3 regions of the Paenibacillus sp. FSL M7-0896 genome follow, and region 2 is predicted to be linked to each of the others. Evidence: riboswitches for the same ligand, from Rfam matches in the RefSeq annotation. Region 2 holds a riboswitch; each other region holds the start of a gene.
The links. A riboswitch is a leader RNA that binds a small molecule or an ion and turns the genes downstream of it on or off. The one in region 2 is predicted to bind cyclic di-AMP.

Region 1 (7,249 bases), 530 kb from region 2:
CGTCCAGATCGATATAAGCCGGTTCTTCGGCCAGATACATCTTGTGGTTATGAACGATCGTCATAATCTTGCCTGCTGATTCTTCAGGAGTTACAGGCGCCTCTGCATCCTTCTCCCCGTTCATATAGGTCTGCAGCCAGCCGGGATGGAAGACCAGCACTTGTCCGCCCATCGCACGCAGATGATTGTGCAGCAGCGAAGACTGCATATTAAGCGCGGCCTTCGACATACAGTAGCCATACATATTGATCCGCTTGTTCCGCCCGATGCTTCCGGCCTCCGACGAGATATTAACCACCAGACGCTGGCGGCCTTGCAGCAGTAAGCCCATCAATGCATTGCTCACCCTCAGCGCACCCAGCGTGTTCACGTTATAAATCTCCGCCATAGCTTCATCATCCATATCCACGAGCACTGTTGCATCATCAGACTTGTGGATAATCCCTGCGTTATTGATAATCATATCAAGGTGCCCTGTACTTCCGGCAATACTCCGCGCGGCCTCCTTTACGCTCCCTGCACTGCCGATATCGAGAGGAACCAGCTTCAGGCTATCCGGGTATTGCGCTTTCAAAGCTTCAAGTAGCGCAGGGTCCGGCAAATACTGTCCGGCAAACACCATGTACTTACTCTCCAAAAGAGATCGAACGAGGAATAATCCCAGTCCACGGTCAGCACCGGTAACACAGGCAACCCTTTTCATGAGCTCCCCCCTCCTATCTGCATAATTATGCTACGAGCCTAGGTCCATCCCTCTCACATTAGCATGGCTGCAGGCCGTTAACAACATCCTGCAAGGGAGGGCAGGCTAAGCAGAACTTTACTTTTGCTTTAATTTTGAACTATGCTACAATCATGATTAATAGTTGTTAACAACACAATTGTTGACAACAGGTTTCATTAACTCTTACCCAGGAAGGTGATCCTACGATGTCAATTCAACAAATCCACACTAAGGAAGAATTACAGCAATATATCGGGCAGCCTGGCAAAAAACTGCTCTTCAAGCACAGCACCACCTGCCCGATCAGCGCCAAGGCCAACGAGGAATTCCAGGCCTATACACAGCATTCAGATACTCCTGCAGCCGTGGTCCATGTGATCGAAGACCGTCCTGTCTCCAATCAGATTGCTGAGGATTTCGGGATCAAGCATGAATCCCCGCAGATTTTCCTGCTGGAGGACAGCGAAGTCCGCTGGAACACCTCACACTGGAAGATTACCCAAAAAGCGATAAAGGAAGCAGTGGAACAATGAGCGCGAACGTAATTGTCTATTCAACCTCCGGCTGTGGCGAGTGTAATCAGGTCAAGCAGCTGCTGGAGAGCAAGGGCATTCCCTTCGAGGTCCGGGATGTGATGACCAGCTCCGTCTATCAGGAGGAAGTGGAGAAGCTGGGCTTCATGGGCATTCCAGTCACCGTATCCGGGGACCGGGCGGTCAAGGGCTTCAATCTCCCTGAGCTTCAGGAGCTTATGGATGCTGCTGTTCTGTAATATACACAAAGGTGCTGTCCTCTCAACAGGAGCAGCGCCTTTTTTTTGCGATTCATCGATGGAATAATTGTATATTTATATATATCTGGACAAGGAGGATTGATCCTTTGAAGTGGCTACAGGATGAGCATGCCGCCAAATGGCGTGAAGAAGGACAGCGTTATGCGAGCGACGTTAATCAATTCGTACATAAAGGACTGACTGAAGGCTGGGACAAAGCGGGAAAAGAACCCGCAGAGGATACACGCGGGGGCCTCGCCGCCAAAATCTATAAGATGATTCGAGAAGCTAATGAGCACGGTGAGATTACTGAGCTGCGGGAGCAACTACCGGCGGCAACGTGGCCGCTCTCCGGGCACTTCCAGAAGGAGATGCAAGCAATTCGCGGTATTCATTTCATCAGTGATGATGCTCTGGTGTTCAGCACCGGCTCACCTTGGGAGAAGAATGTAGTTGTAGCAGTACATAAGGATGTTATTTCCGTATTCGACGAGTTTAGCCTGGTTGGGACATCTCCTGACAATCAGTTCTATGCACTCGCCGGAATTCAAGGCATTACCATTATGCAATCCATGAACAGCACTCTACAAGGAAAAGTTGTAGCAGATCTCTCATGGCGTGAGCTGAATGGCACGATTCAAGCGCTGGACCCGGAGTTTACTGTTTTGAACATAGACAGCCTGGATCAGGAGTTACCCTTGGAGCAAGTCATTCCTTTTAACGGGGGCCAAGCATTATTGCTTGTTACGAGCCAGGGGATTTTCCTGGTCCAGCAATCGCAGGAGAAGGAGAAGCTATGGGAGGTGAAGCTGCTGCATCCTGATCTCGAAGAATATAAAGCAGATGAGCTGGAGCATATTGACATTGACATGCCGCATGGTGCCGTCTCTCCGGATGGAAGATGGATTGCCTATGGCAGCCAGGGCAGTGATCATCTTTTATATGACACAACTTCAAGGCAGGTTCACTTATTCAATCCGGAATCCAGTTACCCGCACTATACTATATTTACGAAGGACCAGCACAGCGTGTGGTACAATGCCTGCCACTTCTATAATGGCGTTACCCTTACTGTGTCCCTTGAAGATGCGGAAGCAGGAAAGCTCTCGTACGATCAGGAATATCCGGTCGTTAACGAGGAAGCCCGGGTATATGCGGCGGCGGCACTGAAGGACGGTGTTGTCATTGGCGATGCCTATGGATACTTGAGGCTCATTGATGCAGAGGGGCGGGAGCTGTGGCGTTATTATGCCGGAAGCACCATTTCTGGATTAGCTGTCAATCCGGATGAGACCATACTGGCCGTGGGGACTTATGGAGGGATGCTGCATTTCCTGGACCTTCATGCCACTGAACGCAGCGACTATGAGATTACAACAGGAACCGTTCGTGAGATGAAGCGGATTATTGCCTGGAAGAATCAGAATGAGCCGCTTTGGTGGTGAGCTGATACATGGAGAACCCTTCTTCCCCACCGTCGTCTGCCAAAAATAAAAAACAGCGCTTGAGCGAGATAAATGGCAGATAATCTGCTACATATAGGTGTTTTGGCTTCCATTTGCTTAGCCATTCAGCCATTTGCTGAAAATAAGGCGAATAGCACTCTTTTCCATTTTTACAAACCCCCTCTGAAGAGAGTATGATTCGTGTTGAAAGCAAATGAATGCATTCATGAAAATGAGCATATGCATGCACGCTGAATTTCCGTCATGTGGAAAACGGGGGAACCATCCGGCCGTCAGGCCGACTTGGGGTGAATCCGAAGGAGAATGCCACGCGCAGGTCTCCGGCAGGTAGGGCGACTCTCACCGTCCGAATCCGACAGCTAACCTCGTAAGCGCCAAGAGAGAGCCCTGATCCGCCACGCTTTTGTGCCAGGCGTCTTAAGCCTGTTACCCACAACCGCAGGCAGAGGTCCTCCTCTGCCTGCGGTTTTTTGCGCGCTGGAATGAACTGCACAGTATAGATTCAGGAAGGAACGTGACCACATGCCTGACCCCTTATCGCCCAAACTAACCGCCGCTGCCGGATTCAACCACTACACCCAGCAATATAGCGGTCCCGTCTATGCGCTTAGCTGCCTGCTGCTGGAGCAAGGCGTCCGCGCCGAACAAGCTGCAACCGCCACCTTCGTGGCACTCCATCCACTATGGCTGAAGGGCCGCCTCTCAGGGGACGCCGCTGCTGCGGCTGCCTACAGAGAGTGCATCCGCCAGTGTGCCATGCTCGCCCACGACCGCAGCCGCTGCGCTTCTGCGCCGCTGAGCTGGGACGATCACGTTGCCAGTGCCTTATGGTACGGCATCCAGCTCCCCCTGTCCGACATCAGCCAGATTCTGGAGTGCAGCGTCCCCGAGCTCAAGGCCCGGCTCAGAGGAATACGCGAACAGATGGCAGCCGCCCATTCAGCCTTGCCTGCTGTGCACCGCCCTTCGGCAGGTTGAGACTGGGAATAATGCGGGATACGCGGGATATAGGAATGAGTGCGGCGGAATGAGTTGGATGTGGCGGAATTAGGGTACGGATGCGACAAAAGGAGATGGATAGCGGGCCATGCGGACTACAGATCCTCTATTTCGGCAAATGGGACCATTCCGAAGGCCATGCGGACTGAGAGGCGCTTAATTAACCCATTCCGCCTCATTTTGCGCTCCATACAGCCCTTTAAGGTCCTCTCAGTCCGTAACGGGGAGAAAATCGGTCTTTTTCACAAAATAAGGGCCGCTGAGTCCGCCTACAAAACAACATCCCCCCACAAAGCGGGGCTCTAACAAATAAAGCCGCAGCATCCGCCGCGACTTCGTCCTTGACTCTCAGCGCCAGCACCCGTACAGTACTTGGCCCATCTTACATAGCTCAATCATCCCATGCACTCATCCTGTCTCCACCAACCGTTCAGTACATAGAACTCAGCCCTTGCCCTTACCACCCTTGCCGCCCTTGGCGAACCGCCAAAAAGCCATACAGCAGCCGAGCAGGCCGGCTCCCAGCAGAAGGGTCTGTAACGCCCCCAGCCAAGTCGATTGATCCGACGGGATCAGGCTGCTGATAATAATCAGCAGGATCGAGGCCGCGACCAGCACGGGGGTTTGTCTACTTTTCTTCACAACACTTCACCACTCCTAAAGACTAATACTACTAAGGTACACCATCTCCGGCGTTTTCACCAGTTCACCACGGCTCCGGGCACACCCGGGCGGAAGAACGTATGGCGTCCTTGGCTAGTAATTCTTCACTCCATAGTAGTCAAAATCAGCGAAGGAGTCATGCTGGTGGGCATCAACGGAACCGATGAAATTGAACAAGCCTGTAAATCCGCCAATCTCCCCTGGCTCCCCGTTCACGCCTTCATCCGACAGATAGAGTACATCAATGTTTTCTACAAAAGCTTGCCAATCCCCGTTATCCCCGAAACGGTAAAGGATACTCGCGATGCCTGAATGATAGATAATCTTGAGCTCCGCTGTGTCTTCAGGGACTGGAATATAATGGTGGACCAGCTCAATGCGTTGCCCCAGCTTGGCCTGAAGTACGTATAGAACGGTGCCCTCTGATTCGGAGTGGGTCAAGTGAACGTACAGCCAATTATTCGAATCATAGTATAGCCCCAGACCGGCCGTTTCCGAGTAGTGATCGGGATGAAATTCCACCTTGGTTTGAACTTCATAATGAAGGGAAGTTGCGCGTGTGGCCATAATCGCCGGATGGATCTGCGAGAACAAAGAATTCTCTCCATGAATGCGTAAGTAACCCGGACGTTCAACCGTATTCACCCATGCCGCTTGCTGGTCCCGGTACGGAGTCAGAAAATGAAGATCATATTTCTCCTGATTAAAATCATCAAATACGTCATGAGAGATTCCATCGGCCTCTAATTCAACACCTGTCATCCCCTCAACTTCCATTTTCGCCACATTCGATCCTTCCTTCATTTCCAGCCAGCCATCCTCTGTCCAATGCATTTTTTGAATAGAGGTTTCACGGCCTAATGGATTTAAGAGCGTTCCTTCCACAGGCCGTGACATGAGATGAGCAATATACCATTCGCCTGTTTGAGTTTGCACTAATGAGCCGTGACCTGCTTTTTGCATAATTGAACTTGGATTATACATCTCAAAATGCCCGGCATCCGGATTACCAAGTGAAAATAGATGGCGTGGCGAGGAGGTGATGATCGGCTCCCCCGACGGATGCGGTTCATAGGGACCAAAAATATTCTCCGAACGTCCCAGCTCAACACCATGAGCATAACCCGTTCCGCCCGCAGCTAATAAAAGATAGTATTTATCTTTATACTTATAAATTTGCGGTGCTTCAGCACAGCCGCGGCTGGTGAAGCCTTGCGTGACCCGGTGCCACTTCCCAACCATTTTCCCCTCATTCAAATCAAATTCAGCGATCACAATATGTCCAGGCGCCTGATACCCTTCACGGGTCTCCCATTCAAGAATGGACACATAGTGCTTGCCATCTTCATCGTGGAAGAGCGCCGGATCGAAACCTATGGATGTCAGATAGATAGGCTCCGACCAGGGTCCATGGATATCTTCTGCCCACATGGCAGAGGAATCCGAGTTGAATTCACGGCCTGCCATGTTCAACATATGCGAATAAGCTAACCAGTACCGTTTCGCCCTAGAATCATAGGATAGATGCGGCGCCCAGATCCCGGCCGGAGTATTGGTCCCCCTCAAATTCACTTCACCTTTATTTAATACGGAGGCAGTCAGCTCCCAATTCGCTAAATCGGTTGATTTGAAAATTTGAACGCCGGGATTCCAATGGAACGTGGATGTCGCAATATAATACACATCATCCACTCTAATAATAGAGGGATCTGGTGCCATTCCAGGGATTATAGGATTATTAATCTTCGTCATTTCTCTGCTTCCCTTCGCTGTTTAGCCATATTATTTACCCTTTTCCTGTTGTCTATGTATATTATAATAACTACTAACGTACTTATGCGATGGGATGATTACGGCTAGATTTACCCAAATCAAAGGCAGGTGCTGCAAATTGGAACATATGAATAGCTATCTCACAGGTGCACAGACGCTGCTGCTGCCGCGCATTGATTGGAATATACGCTTTTTTGGCGCACATACACAGACCGTTCCTGCCGATTGGAGCATGACTACAGAATCCCACCATGCCTTTGAGATTCTAATTGTGCTGGATGGGGCTCAAGAGACTAGGATAGATCATGAACCATTCATTGTGAACAGTGATGATATTCTGCTGATTCCGCCTGGGTTCGAGCATACGAATAAATGCATTTCCGCTACATCGATGACCTATTTCTGCGCTCATTTTGATATAGACGAGCCTTCCTTACGGATGAGAATTATGAAGAACTGTGACTGGGTCTATAAGCCCTCCCATTTGTATCATAGCCAGCTGAAAAAATGCCTTCAAAAATGGATCGATATTCTGCATGAGCCTGAGTTGTCGTTCACCAAAGCGAAGCTAAAAGCACAAATGGTCTTGTTCGAGTTATTGGAGGTGCTTGTAGATATCCAGCCGGTACAGACGGGGATACATGCTAACGAATCCATGACCACTGCAAAGTATGCCAAAGAAATTGCCGAAGCCATCAAGAGAGCTTTTAAGAAAAATTGCACCCAGGGAAATTCAGATTACACCATTCACATCCAGCCCATCATTGCTTCGCTTGGGATCAGCCCCAACTACGGATTAGAGGTATTTCAAAAAATATATAAAATGTCGCCCCGTACCTATCTATCCGACTT
Region 2 (7,249 bases):
TGCGGCGATTGCAAACATATACATCCCGTAGATGCTTGTCACGGGAGGAATCATAGTATGAAGCCACATTCATTAAGGTATACCCTCATCTTCGCAGTCCTGGCTGTCCTCACCTTGCTTGGAGGCGGAATATGGTTTCTGTCAGGGCATAGCCCTGCCGTATGGACTGCCTCTGTTCCAAAAGAGGCCAAGTCCCCCGCCATTATCCCCCGGCAGCAGCCCGTGCAGTCCGATCTTTCAGATACGATCTACACATCGGAGACAGAGGCTTTAAGCCAGCGCGTGGTTGAATATCACATGGATGTGGAGCTCCTGCCTGATAAGGAGACCCTGGTCGCCTCCGAGACGCTGACCTGGACCCATCCGGGCGCAAAGCCGGTCCAGGAGCTCTACTTTCATCTGTATCCCAATGCATTCTCATCCGCCGGCACCACCTTCATGAAGGAGTCCGGGGGCACGCTTCGCGGTGACACCATGCCTGCTGGGGGTTACGGGAGCATTACCCTGACAGATTTGCGGACCTCCGAGGGCATTTCGCTGATGCAGCGCACCCAATATGTGCAGCCGGACGACGGCAATGTCAATGACAGAACACTGCTCAAGGTCCATCTGCCACAGCCGGTGAACGGCGGCGAGAGCGTTACGGTAAGGCTTAAATTCGAGGTCAAGCTGCCGAAAATTTTCGCCCGGATGGGAACCGCTGACGACTTCGTGATGGCCGGCCAGTGGTTTCCGAAGCTTAGCGTCTATGAGCCTGCCGGCAGAAGAGGACTCAAGGAAGAAGGCTGGAACCTGCATCAATACCACGGCAACTCCGAGTTCTACAGTGATTTTGGAATTTACAATGTATCGATTTCTGTCCCGCCCGAGTATAAGGTCGCCGCAACCGGGTTTCCGGTGAGAGACGCCAAGGTGGTGAAGGGGCGCAAGATCTATCAGTTCTATGCAGATGACGTCCACGACTTCGCCTGGGCGGCATCGCCTGATTTCGTGGTTTCCGAGAAGGCCTTCTCCGCGCCGCAGGTGCCCGGGGTGAAGATTAAGCTCTATCTGGACCCGCTGCATAAGCATCTCCAGGAGCGTTACTTCCAGGCGGCTGAGGCTGCACTGATGGCATTCAGCAAGTGGTACGGCCCTTATCCCTACTCCACCTTATCGATTGTTGTCCCGCCGGAGTCCGGCAACGGGGCCGGAGGAATGGAGTATCCGACCCTGATTACCGCCTTCGGCGCCACGGACACTTCACCGGGCACCTCCCTGGAACGCACGATCATCCACGAGATCGGGCACCAATATTTCTACGGCCTGGTGGCCAGCAATGAATTCGAAGAAGCCTGGCTGGATGAGAGCTTCACCTCTTATGCCGAAGACCGGCTGATGGAACAGGAATACGGTGTGGTCTCAAGCCTCCCTCTGCAGTCCAGCCTGGTCTCCTCTTCACAGCCGCTTAAGCTGGAGACCTGGAAATACACCGGTGATGACGCCTACACTCGCAATGTATACATCCGGGGCAAGCTGGTGCTGAAGGATATCGAACGCATCGCCGGGACCAAGAATATGGATGCCATCCTCGCCGCCTATGCCCGCAAATACCGCTTCCAGCATCCGTCCACCGCCGACTTCCAGAAGGTTGTGGAGAAAGTGACCAAGCAATCCTGGCAGACGTATTTTGAGCGGTATGTCTATAGCGGGGGGGCACCCGACTTCGCAGTCGACGATATCAGGCTCACCGTCAGACGGGACAACAGTGACGGCGGGGGGAGCCGCTATAGCGCTGTGGTTGATGTAAGCAACAAGGGCAGCCTGTACCCCGATGTTCCCGTGAAATTCACCTTCGCAGACGGGTACACGGTGCAGCAATACTGGAATGGCGAGGGTAAGGCTACTTCCTTTGAGTTAGCGTATAAAGCGCCGCTGGTCTCCGCAGAGATCGATCCGGGGCATTCCATTCTGCTGGAGAGCAGGCATCTTAATAATTTCAGAATGGCGGAGCTTGAGCCGCGTACACTCTCCCGCTGGACGCTTAGTGCATCAACTCTGCTTGAAACCCTGCTCGGAACTCTTGTCTGGTGAGGTGAAGGAATGGTGAAAAGTTCAATTGCCCGCGGTTGGATCAGCATGAAAGAGCAATTCTATATATTGATTCTGCTATTTATCTACCGGCTGTTCTGGGGATATTTCCTGTACAAATTCATTAAAAGCGCGGTTGTCCCCGTCCTGCTCCGCTACCCGGATGCGAATGCCGGCGGCAGCGGAATAGGCAGGCTGCTGTATTATATCGAGGGGCAGACCGCGCTGCGCACCGACCCCGCCGTCCAGCACTGGCTGTGGCTGCTGCTTGCGCTGACAGTGCTAAGGCTGCTGGTGACTCCCTTTATCCGTGCAGGGCTGCTGCACGAGCTTCACCAGGAGCGCGACGGAGCGCGGGGACTGTTCTTTTTTCCCGGAATGAGAAAATATGGGCTGCCGGTGCTGGTGTTCAGCCTCATCGAATGGGCGCTAACCCTCCTGCCGCTCTCTTGGCTGCTTCCGCGTATGTACCGTCATCTGCTCAGCGGTGTTCTCGATGTCCAGCTTCTGCTGAAGCTGGTGCCTTATGTGCTGGGCTGGCTGCTCTATCTCTTCCTTGTCCGCAAGCTTCTGCTCTATATGCAATTCGGCTATACCGCCGGTACCGGCATGTTCTCCTCACTGCTGATCTGCCTGAAGATGCTGCTGCCTTCGATCGGTATATCCATCGTTCTGGGGGCGGGAAGCCTGGCCGTAATTCTGCTCTGCAGCGCCTCTGCTCTGTTCTATCCCGGATTGCCGGCCCTTATGCTCCGCCAGGCAGCTCCGCTGCCCTCCACGCTGTTCGATATGTGGGGAATCGCTGCCCAGTACCACCTTTGGTCCAGTAAATCATTTCCACAATAATAAGCTGCTGAAGCGGCATACTAAAGAGAGTCACAGCCCCTTATCAGGGAGCAGGACTCTTTTTTGCTTGAACGGAGGACAAAAGCATTTGCAAAAGGGGAAATCCTCTGATACAATGATGGCTGTACCAGTAGTAACAAAGTTGTAATCTTTCAAGCAAAATATTCCGTAACTCTTGCAATTTAAGCAATACCGATAAGTCACTGTTCTGGTGCATAAAACGCCGAATTCCCTGCACCGGGAAGTGGGGGAACCATATTTTGGGTGAATTGATCTCGCTTTAGAGGGGTCATAGGGGAACCTTCTACCGAATCCTTAAGCTAACCTCGCAGGCCCTGGAAGGAGTACATCTTTTGATTAGTCAGAATTTCAAGAAAAAATGCACCGCAGCAGCGCTGGGTCTTGTGATGGTATTCACACTCGGAGCGGGCAGTGCCTTCGCAGATTCTAAGATGGATACTGTGATTTCAAAAACCATTGGAACGTCGTATAAAACCGGGGGCACAACCACCAGCGGCTTCGACTGTTCCGGATTTACCAAGTATGTGTTCAAGAATGTCGGGCTTACCTTGCCCCGTACCTCCAAAGCACAGTTCAAAGTTGGAACAAGTGTATCCAAGAGCAATCTGCGTTCCGGTGATCTCGTGTTCTTCAACACCCTGGGTAACGGAGTGTCCCATGTCGGTATTTATGTTGGAAACGGGAAGTTCGCACAGTCCTCAAGTTCACGTGGTGTAACCATCAGTTCGATGAGCCAGTCCTACTGGGCCAACCGCTACGTTGGCGCCAAACGAGTAATGAGCACAACAGCCTACCAAGCTGTCGCTTACGATTGAACCCTTGAAGCATACCCCGAATATTTCAGCCTCTAACAACTAAATGTAACTTATACGAGCCCGGGATGATTATTGCCGTAATCATTTCCGGGTTTTTCCTTTTCCTTATTCTACCTTTTACACTGAATTCGCAGCCTTGAAACAGCATTTTCTTGCAAAAACAAAGAAATAATCATATAAATTAACCCCTGCGCATAGATATGAGTCTTTGGAAAGGGCTATAACTCTAAAAAACAGCAAAAAAGATGCATTAATATGTTATAAGTGATTGCCAAGCGCCTTAGTCTTTGTTACAATTATCGCAGTGAGTTTTTAGTAACATTTTTGTAATTATTGAATCGATTTTAACAAAGGTTTTGTCATGTATTGAATGAACCGCTAATCCTAATCAACAGTCGTGCCGAGTTCCCTAATGAATTAGGGAAACGGGGGAACCACTTTGGGTGAATTGACCTCCTATTCTAAGAGGGGTCATAGGGGACCTTCAACCGAACCCTTAAGCTAACCTCGTAGGCATTGGAAGGGGTATTTACTTTTGAAGAAGAAGCTAGCAGCCGCAGTACTAAGCTTGTCCATTATCTTCACCATCGGAGCAGGAAGCGCTTTCGCGGATTCCAAAATGGATAAAGTGATCGACAAAGCCATCGGAACCAAATACGTGTCCGGCGGTACATCAACTAACGGGTTTGATTGCTCCGGATTTACAATGTATGTTTTTGATAAGATCGGCATTAACCTGCCCCATCAATCCGGCTCCCAGTATCAGATGGGCTCTGCCGTGTCCCGTGACGAGATGAGACCGGGCGATCTTGTATTCTTCAATACAAGCGGTAAGGGCATATCCCATGTTGGTATTTATGTTGGTGACGGCGAATTCGCCCATGCCTCTTCCTCACGTGGTGTAACCATCAGTTCGCTGAGTGACAGCTATTACGTCAGCCGCTACGTTGGCGCCAAGCGAATCATGAGTACAGATGCCTACAAGACTGTAGCTTCGGATTCCCAAGACAACGATGATGTACAATAATCCTTTGTAACCTAACGCTCTTTTCCGAGATTTTTGCCGAAATCTTGGGGAAGGGCTTTTTTTGTCTATAAAATTACTTACCCCTCTCTATATTTGTAAAACACTGATTCTGCGCTTTCGGAAAATATATTTTGCCGTTTGTCAAGTTTCTGCATTTCCGTAAGGAAATTGCGTCGAAACTGGCTGTTTTTGTATATAATTAATAGAAGAAATGAATCTATGTCCCTTGGAAGGAGGCCTCCCCCAATGATTAGCTCCCCGCTAACCTTTTACGTGGTGCCTATGGAGCCGCAGCATGCCGCTGAGATCTGTGAGTGGAGCTACAAGCCGCCGTATAATATTTACGGCTGGGTGTCCTGGGAGCAGATGCAGGCGCTGGGCGTGGAGTTCGGAGACCCGCAGCTGCGAAGTGAGCAATATGTATCGGTTGTGAATGGAGAGGGGGATCTGTGCGGCTTCGCCCAGCTCTTTCCGATGGAGGGGGTAGTCCGGCTTGGTGTCGGAATGCGGCCCGAGCTGTGCGGCCATGGAATGGGACATCTGTTCATGAAGGCTATTGTGCAGGCAGCACGGTCGCGTTACCCGGAATGTGAGATCGACCTGGAGGTGCTGACCTGGAACCAGCGCGCCATCCGCGCCTACCAGAAATGCGGGTTCACCATAACGGATACCTATGAACGCCGCACTCCGACCGGTAATAAGCCTTTTTATTGCATGGTCTATGAGGAATAGCACCGGAGACAAGAGAGTTTTGCAAAAAATGGATCATTTGTGTTCATTTTTTTGACACACATACTATGATAACGCTTCACCATCCGCTATAATGGAGACAGCAGCTTACATGGAGGGACGGATGCAGATGCAGAAATGGATCATGAGCGGTTTGTTTTTTGCCGCCTGTGCCTTTGCAGTAATCTTAATGTTTACCCTACCCGGTAAATCCGAGGTGGCGGAGCAGAACAAGCCGACCATGCCGGAGGTTGTGCTGGACGCTGCGGGCGCAGAAGCCACAGTGAAGGCCAATTGTATCTCCTGCCACGGAGACCAGCTTCAGGGCGGGGCGGGACCCAGCCTGCAGCAGGAAGGCGCTTCGCATGACGCAGCTCAGATCTTCAGCATAGTCACCAAGGGCCGCGGACAGATGCCTCCCTTCAAAGACAGGCTGGCCCCTGAAGAGATTGCGAATGTAGCCCTATGGCTGGCCGAGAAGAAATAATCCGCAACCTGTACTCACACCATGCTCCTCATTTTAAATGTATAATGCCCGTGACGAGGATAACGAACGATCCTTGCACGGGCATTTCTATTAATTAGATATTCCTGTTGTCTCCATAGGGGCCTTGTCCTCTAGCGGGTCTTCTCGAATGCCTCATTAAATTCATGCGCCTGGCGGAGATCAAGCTTCTCCACATCTGCAGCCAGCCGCAGAACAACCGTCTTGTAATCAATGGTGATATGCGGGTGATGGTCAAAGGCCTCCGAAATTGTCGCTACCTCATCCACAAAGGCAATTCCCTTCATATATTCACTGAACATATATTTGCGCACCAGCCTATCCCTCTCCAGCTTCCAGCCCTCAAGCTTGCCGATCTGCTCCTGCAGTTGTTCCTCAGTTAATTGCAATTCGTTTCCTCCCTTGCTAAGTTAACGGTTCCTTCAGCCTGCTCTTCTCCTTCAAATAAAACATCCCTCAGCTTCTGAAAGTCCAAGGGATGTGCCAGGCCAAAGATTTTTGATTAAATGTATTCTGACATCCCGGCAATTAGTACTCCACTTCCAATTTTAACATGGCCGGATGCCCGGGACAAACCCGCTGCCGCATTTTCCCCCTGCTTTATACAAGAACGACCGAAGCCAGATCCTCATCGCCCAGCAGAATATTAATGCGGTGTGTTTCTTTATCGTACATCACAACTCCGCTGCCCACCTGAATGACCGGCTCGTTGCCCAGCGCGTAGAACAGGTCTTCCGCAAGCGCCTCCCAGACCTCCTGCCTCGATTCCTCCGGCAGATTCGTCCACTCTTCAGGCTCCATTTCAAAAAAAATGTACCCGTCTGTAATCCGTCCAACGGCTCCTGTCAGTTCAACCAGAATTTCACCGTAATCCCTGCCATGCTTAACTCCCACATCAATCACTCCGTTTTCTTCGCTGATGAATAATAACCTACCTTATCTATTATAGCCGAAAAAATCACTTCACAAAAAAGGGAATGATGTCGATAAAGAAGAATATACGTGATTTGGTTACGAACAGAGTGTTCTCCCGCGGTTCAAGGACGAATTACGCGGTTAGTCGATCACTTCTTAATTCTCATGGACGAGGTGCATAAATGGAAATCTCAACAATTCTAGGCCTGGTGTTTGGTCTGATCGCAGTAATCTGGGGGATGATACTCAAGCATGCTCCACTTGCAAGCTTGAACAACCCCGCTGCCTATGTCATTATTTTTCTTGGCACGGCTGCCTCCA
Region 3 (7,249 bases), 3.7 Mb from region 2:
GCTGGAGCAGGCCTACAATATGTTCAGCTTCAAAAAGCTGCTGCTTGTCCTGACCCTGACCGGCGCGTTCACAGGCATCCATTACGCTGCCATGGCGGGCGCTTCATTCTCTCCAGGAGAACCGTCCAGTGCAGCCGCGCACGTGCTCTATTTGCAGGATTCGATACTGGGAATGATCCTCTGCGGCTCCTTCCTGTTCATTGTGTCGATCGTCCTTGCTCTGTTGTACAGGGACCGGCAGCGGGTACTCCAGTCAGCCGCCTTCAATGAGCAGCGGTATACTGCGCTGTTCGAGCATAACCCTGATATGGTAATCTGCATTGATCCTGCCCGTAAGAAGATAATCAGTGCTAATCCTGCTCTGCGGGACATTACCGGATATAGCAGCGAAGAACTGGGGAATTATAAGGCGATACTATACAGCGAACGGGATGAAGCTGCCGTACGGGATGCCATAACGCGCGCTTCACGGGGGCAGTCCTCCAAGCTGGAGCTGAAGGTACGGAGCAAAGGCGGGGAGCAGCTGATCTGTAGTGTCACCGTCTTTCCTTTGCTGCATCATACGGAGCAGTGGGTCTATATTGTGGCCGAGGATGTGACTGCCCTGATGAAGTATCAGTATGAGCTGCTGGAGGCCAGGGATACCGCGGAGAGTGCGGTGACGATGAAAAGCGAGTTCCTCGCCACCATGAGCCATGAAATCCGCACGCCGCTGAACGGCATTATCGGCGTCAACCAGCTGCTGTCCGAGGAGATCAGCAATCCTGAGCATCTGGAGCTCCTGCGGCTTCAGAGTACAAGCAGCCATGCTCTGCTGCATGTGATGAGCGATATTCTCGACATCTCCCGGCTGGAGGCGGATGCCCTCTCGCTGAACAAGGATTCTTTCGGGCTGAAGGCGCTGCTCCAGGGCTGTATGGACCTGTTCATGGTGAGCACACAAGACAAGCCGTTATCTCTGGAGCTTCTGATCGAGGAGGGGCTTCCTGACAAGTTCACCGGGGATGCTGCGCGTATCCGCCAGATTCTCATCAACCTGATCGGCAATGCGGTGAAATTCACGCCATCCGGCACGGTAACGGTTAAGGTGGAGTCCTATGGCGTCAGGGAGACCGCTCAGGCGCTGCAATTCATGGTGCGCGACACCGGCATTGGCATCTCACCGGATAAGCTGCAGCTGCTCTTCCAGTCCTTCTCGCAGGTGGACGGGTCGCATACCCGTAAGTACCCCGGCACGGGTCTGGGCCTTGCGATCTGCAAGAAGCTTGTAGACCTGATGCAAGGAGAGATCTGGGCAGAACCGGCAGAAGGGGGCGGCACACAATTCTTCTTCAGAATTAAGCTGCAGTCGCAGGAGCATTCCCCGGAGGTATTTTTCGGCAAGGATACAGGGGAGGGGGAGTCAGCGGAGGAGAATGAAGCCGTATAAGACAGCGATTGCCAACAAGAGAGTTAACATTATATAATTTGAAAGTAACTATTCTTTTATCACGATAGTCCTGAGGACGGAAAGGAACTCTCTTTGAGCAAAACAAAAAAGAACAATGTCACGGCTCCCCAGATGAGCAAGCAGGAGAAGCGCAGGGCAGAGCAGGAGCAGCAGAAGCAGAAAACGAGAATTCTGATCGTGAGTACGGTGGCCATCGTCATTATTATTTTTGTAGGCTTATTTATGCTGGCATCGAAGGACTCTTCGCCTGCCGGTACAGACAGTAAGCCGGTTGCCTTCAATTACAGCGAAATGATGCGGCTTGGCAAGGAGGATGCTCCGGTCAAAATTGTGGAATTCGGCGATTTCAAATGTCCGGCTTGCGCCCAGTTCACCGGTGTGATCAAGCCGCAGATCGTTCAGGGCTATGTCGATCAGAATAAAGCAGCCTTCTATTTCGTGAATCTGGCCTTCCTCGGTACGGATTCCAGAACGGCCTCCCTGGCAGCGCTATCGGTCTATCATCAGAACCAGGAAGCGTTCTGGAAGTATTTCGATGCGATCTATGCCAATCAGGGGAATGAAGAGAAGGAATGGGCTACACCTGACTTCCTGGTGAGTCTCGCCAAGCAGCTGGAGCTGCCGGTGGATTACGACCTGCTGCGCAAGGACATTGACGAGCGTACCTACGTAAGCGAGCTGGAGCGGGATATTCAGCTTGGCACCGATACGGGCGTAACGAATACGCCATCCTTGTACGTGAACGGCATCAAGGTGAAGGAGCCTTTCAATATGGAGGCGATTGACGCCCAGATTCAGGCAGCAACAGTAGCAGCGGGAGCAGGGGCCGCCCAATGACCGCCTTCTCTGCCTTCTGCCGGCGTAACTGTCTCTACTTGGCCTGGTTCGTCTGTATGGTTGCTGTAGCAGGAAGCCTGTATCTCAGTGAGGTACTGAATTACGAGCCCTGTAAGCTATGCTGGTTCCAGCGGATCTTCATGTATCCGCAGCTGTTCCTGCTGGGGATCGCCACCTACCGGGCGGACAAGCGGATCATTCCTTATGTGCTTCCCCTTAGTCTGATCGGCGGCAGCATCTCCATATATCATTATGCGGAGCAGAAAATTCCGGCGCTCAGCAAGGTGCTTCCCTGTACCATCGGCGTACCGTGCAACAAGGATTATCTGAACTGGTTCGGATTTATAACGATCCCTCTGCTTGCACTTATAGCCTTTGCCTTAATCTCCATTCTGCTCTGGACAGGACGCAAAGAGGAGCCTGCGGAGTAAGAAGCTGACGGGCAGAAGGAAGAGAAGAGAATACCCTTAATTTTAGCGAAAAATAATATGCAAAAACCCTGTAAAATCACGTGGTAAAGGGATAATGAAAGAGAATGAAAGATCAAGACATACCGGATGATGAATTTGGTTGTTTTGAGTGCTTTTCATTCTTTTTTCATTTGTTTCCACGCTTTACGGAAGACGTGTTGTAGCTTAATATTAGTCCTTGTGAGAAGTTGAATATGCGCTGAATTTTCCGGAAGGAAAAACGGGGGAACCACACTTTGGCCAAGGCCAAAAGGGGTGAATCGGGGCAGGCTACTTGACCTGTAACCGTAGGGCTACCACAGTCCGAATCCGCCAGCTAACCTCGTAAGCCACTAGTGGGATAATGACCATGCACACTAAGGCATGCGGATCATTTCCGTATGCTTATTTTGGTGCCTGCATTTATGAAATCCACTTATGAAAACAGCGCAGGGAAACCCGTTTCAACTTAACCAAGAGAGGAACTGTTACTACAATGGTAAGCAAGGTAAAACGACTATTGATCGGGCGTCCGATGAAGTCGAACGAACTCGATCATGAAAAGTTATCCAAGGTGAAAGCACTGGCTGTCCTGTCTTCTGATGCGCTCTCGTCTGTAGCCTACGGAACAGAACAAATTCTGATTGTACTGGTGGCCGCCGGGTTCACCGCTATCTGGTACTCTTTGCCAATTGCATTAGCCGTACTGGGCTTGCTGGCCATTCTGATTCTATCCTACCGGCAGACGATATTTGCTTATCCGCAGGGCGGTGGTGCTTATATTGTAGCCAAAACCAACCTCGGGGTTCATACCGGCTTACTGGCCGGCGGCTCTCTTCTGGTGGATTACATTCTGACGGTGGCGGTAAGTGCCTCGGCGGGGACGGATGCAATCACTTCAGCTTTTCCAAGTCTGCATAATCATAGTGTTCTGATAGCGGTATCTGTTATCGTGCTCTTAACGATTGTTAACCTGCGGGGAGTGACCGAATCGGCCTCCTTCATCGCTATCCCGGTCTATCTGTTCGTTGTTTCCATCTTCGTGCTCATCATCTCGGGGGTCTTCAAATATATGACCGGCGGCGCCCATGCCCATGTTCCTGAGATTGGCTCGGCGGTATCGAACGTGAGTATGTTCCTGCTGCTGAAGGCCTTCAGCTCCGGCTGTTCGGCTCTGACCGGGGTAGAAGCGGTCTCCAATGCCATTCCTAACTTCAAAGCGCCCGCGGAGAAAAATGCAGCCAAAACGCTGATGCTCATGGGCCTCATTCTCGGGGTAATGTTCACAGGTATTACGCTGCTCGCTTACTGGTACGGTATCATGCCTGATGAGAAGGCCACCGTGGTCTCACAGATTACCGAATCTACCTTCGGCCGCGGCGGACTGTACTTCTTCATTCAGGGGATTACGGCGGTTATCCTGTTCCTGGCAGCCAATACGGCGTACTCGGCCTTCCCGCTGCTGGCGTTCATGTTCGCCAAAGATAAATATCTGCCCCATGCCTTCATGGTGCGCGGCGACCGGCTGGGCTTCTCCAACGGTATTATTTTCCTCGGTGTCATGTCGGCTGTGCTGGTGGCGGCGTTTCACGGGAATACGGAAGGACTCATTCCATTATATGCAGTAGGGGTATTCATTCCGTTCACGCTGTCGCAGCTGGGCATGATGGTCCAATGGTACAGAACGAAGCCGAAAGGCTGGCAGAGCAAGTTCGCCGTCAATACAGTGGGGATGCTCACTACATTAACGATCACCCTGATTTTCATAATCACTAAATTCTCCAGCGTGTGGATGGCCTTCATCTTCCTGCCGGCTGTTATCATCGTGTTCCACCGGATTCACCGCCATTATATGAATATTGCCGATCAGCTGCGGATCTGCCCGGCTACCGATAAGCCTTGTATCAAAGGAAGCACCGTAGTCGTTCCGGTCGCCGGTGTGACTCGTGCTGTACTGCATTCGATCAGCTATGCGAAGTCATTGACAGATAATGTAGTCGCTGTATATGTAGGCTTCGATGAAGAAGAGATTCACAAGATGGAGCAGAAGTGGGAGGAGTGGAACCCCGGCGTACGCCTGATCGTCCTGCGCTCCCGCTACCGCAGCATTATCCGCCCGCTGGTGAAGTTCATCGATACAGTAGAGTGGAAGACCTCTTCAACGGATCATATTACCGTCCTGATTCCGCAATTCGTGACCAAGCACTGGTGGCAGGCGGTGCTGCATAATCAGACCAGCTTGTTCATCCGCTCTTATCTGATGAATCAGAAGGACATTGTAATCGCGACTGTACCTTTCCATCTGCATAAATAATATAGAAGATTATTGGAAGACGGCTGTTTCTGCTTAATGCGGAGGCGGCCGTTTTTACGTTATTATAAGTTATTGGTTGACATAGAGAATGAGAATCAATATCATCAGTATAGACAAGATGAAGGTAACAGAGCTTTTGCCAATCATGAGGGTAACATACAGGAGGGGTATTCAATGTTTTCGTTCAACCTGCAAGGATCAAGAAGCGGGAAGCTGGCGGTGGCCGGACTTATGACTACAACACTGCTGCTGTCCGCTTGCGGAAATAATAATAGCAACGCAGGCAGTAACGGTGGAGCAGGCACCGCACCTGCGGCAACTGCAGAAGCGACTGCGGAGGCCACTGCGGTACCTGCAGCAACTGCTGCACCCGCTGTGGAGAAGACCGTAACGGATGCAATGGGACATAAGGTGACCGTTCCCGCTAATCCGCAGCGTGTAATTGCTTCTTATCTGGAGGATTATCTGGTAGCACTCGGTGTGACTCCGGTTGCCCAGTGGTCTACGAAGAACGGTACTCAGGCTTACCTTGCTGCTGAGCTTAAGGACGTTCCGCCGATCAGCTATGACCTGCCGCTTGAAGCCGTTACCAGCTTCACGCCGGATTTCCACATCGTCCAGTCGGAGGGCTCGGTTCAGAACGGTCTTTATGACCAGCTGAATAAGATTGCACCAACCTATGTACTCGGCGATGAGGTCAGCAGTGACTGGCGCGCAGCCTTGCTCAAGATCGGTGAGCTGCTCAATAAGACACCGGAAGCGGAGAAGGCTATTGCAGACTATGACCAGAAAGCGGCTTCGGCCAAAGCGGCTGTATCTGCGGCAATCGGCGATGATTCAGTAGCGGTTCTGTGGCTGGTATCCAAGAATTTCTTCATTGTAGATGAGACCCGCAGCAGCGGTGCGGTATTGTATGGCGATCTTGGAGTGAAGCTCCCGAATCTCGTGACCGACATTCCTGCAGAATCCAGAGCACCGTGGAACCCGATTTCACTGGAGAAATTATCTGAGCTGACTGCAGAGCATATCATTCTGGTGAATAGTGACAAGGCAAGCGGAGCTGAGATTACAGAAGGTGCAGTCTGGAAAGGGATTCCGGCCGTTAAGGCAGGGAATGTTCATGAATTCGGCAAAGATACCAGCTGGCTGTACAGCGGCCCTATAGCCAATTCCAAGACCATCGATGATATTCTGAGCAGTTTTGTGAAATAGGTCTTTACCGGCCGGAGAATTGTGCAGGCTTTTATATCCTCAGGATATAGAAGCCTGCCTCTTTTTTAAGTTGAACAATATTCATATCTTTGCGATAATGAGAATCATAATCATCTATATTTCCCTAATAATCCTGATAAGGAGACGGCATATGGCTTCATCCACAGATTCTGCTCTACAAGCTCCTTCTGTTGAAGGGAACACATCTGTCCGGTCGCGGCCGCTTGCCGCTGCTGTTATTCTTGTGCTGGGAATAGCAGCGATTGTCTTCGGCCTGATGGTATCCGTATCGGTCGGTGCGGCGGATATCCGGCTGGCTACCGTATGGGAGGCGGTGTTCCGGTTCAATCCGGAGCTGCCCCAGCATCAGGTCATCCGGGAGCTGCGGATTCCCCGGGCTGCCGCAGGAGCGCTGGTCGGCGCATGTTTTGCCGTTGCCGGTGCGATTATGCAGGGGATGACCCGCAACCCGCTGGCGGATTCCGGACTGCTTGGTCTTAATGCAGGTGCGGGCGTTGGACTGGCCCTGGCTTTTGCCTTCGCGCCAACATTATCCTTCGCTTACATCATGCTGTACTGCTTCCTTGGAGCGGCTGTGGCCTCACTGCTGGTATTCGGGATCGGTTCGCTCTCCCATAGCGGACTGACCCCGCTTCGGCTGACCCTCGCCGGTGCGGCAGTAAGCGCCATGCTGCTGGCGGTCAGTCAGGGCATTGCTATCCTGTTCAGCCTCTCCCAGGATATCGCCTTTTGGATGGCCGGGGGGATTGGCGGAGCGAGCTGGAAGCAGCTGCAGGTAATATCTCCTTGGGTCGCGGCGGCCCTGATCGGTGCACTGATGTTGTCGCGTTCGATTACCCTACTGAGCCTGGGCAGGGATGTTGCAGCAGGTCTCGGACAGCGCACCGGTCTGGTACAGACTACAGGGATGATTATTGTCGTCATCCTCGCCGGAGCGGCAGTCTCCACGGTGGGGCCGATCGCTTT

Region 1: it holds a riboswitch for cyclic di-AMP, as region 2 does, so the genes downstream of both, MKY12_RS01135 (hypothetical protein) here and MKY12_RS32490 (C40 family peptidase) in region 2, are expected to answer to the same signal.
Region 3: it holds a riboswitch for cyclic di-AMP, as region 2 does, so the genes downstream of both, MKY12_RS15825 (APC family permease) here and MKY12_RS32490 (C40 family peptidase) in region 2, are expected to answer to the same signal.

The regions. Positions count from the first base shown of each region.
Region 1 is NZ_CP150250.1:259,329-266,577, reverse strand. It holds gene MKY12_RS01155 (SDR family NAD(P)-dependent oxidoreductase) at 1-703, opposite strand, end outside; gene ytxJ (bacillithiol system redox-active protein YtxJ) at 931-1,257, shown strand; gene MKY12_RS01145 (glutaredoxin family protein) at 1,254-1,496, shown strand; gene MKY12_RS01140 (WD40 repeat domain-containing protein) at 1,604-2,941, shown strand; cyclic di-AMP (ydaO/yuaA leader) riboswitch at 3,181-3,350, shown strand; gene MKY12_RS01135 (hypothetical protein) at 3,485-3,940, shown strand; gene MKY12_RS01130 (hypothetical protein) at 4,406-4,603, opposite strand; gene MKY12_RS01125 (family 43 glycosylhydrolase) at 4,718-6,376, opposite strand; gene MKY12_RS01120 (AraC family transcriptional regulator) at 6,525-7,249, shown strand, end outside.
Region 2 is NZ_CP150250.1:7,458,206-7,465,454, reverse strand. It holds gene MKY12_RS32505 (M1 family aminopeptidase) at 58-2,073, shown strand; gene MKY12_RS32500 (hypothetical protein) at 2,083-2,916, shown strand; cyclic di-AMP (ydaO/yuaA leader) riboswitch at 3,128-3,266, shown strand; gene MKY12_RS32495 (C40 family peptidase) at 3,324-3,752, shown strand; cyclic di-AMP (ydaO/yuaA leader) riboswitch at 4,141-4,283, shown strand; gene MKY12_RS32490 (C40 family peptidase) at 4,288-4,779, shown strand; gene MKY12_RS32485 (GNAT family N-acetyltransferase) at 5,026-5,511, shown strand; gene MKY12_RS32480 (cytochrome c) at 5,639-5,995, shown strand; gene MKY12_RS32475 (4a-hydroxytetrahydrobiopterin dehydratase) at 6,127-6,402, opposite strand; gene MKY12_RS32470 (hypothetical protein) at 6,614-6,907, opposite strand; gene motA (flagellar motor stator protein MotA) at 7,111-7,249, shown strand, end outside.
Region 3 is NZ_CP150250.1:3,742,396-3,749,644, reverse strand. It holds gene MKY12_RS15840 (ATP-binding protein) at 1-1,429, shown strand, start outside; gene MKY12_RS15835 (thioredoxin domain-containing protein) at 1,523-2,287, shown strand; gene MKY12_RS15830 (disulfide oxidoreductase) at 2,284-2,718, shown strand; cyclic di-AMP (ydaO/yuaA leader) riboswitch at 2,945-3,104, shown strand; gene MKY12_RS15825 (APC family permease) at 3,233-5,050, shown strand; gene MKY12_RS15820 (ABC transporter substrate-binding protein) at 5,225-6,262, shown strand; gene MKY12_RS15815 (iron ABC transporter permease) at 6,414-7,249, shown strand, end outside.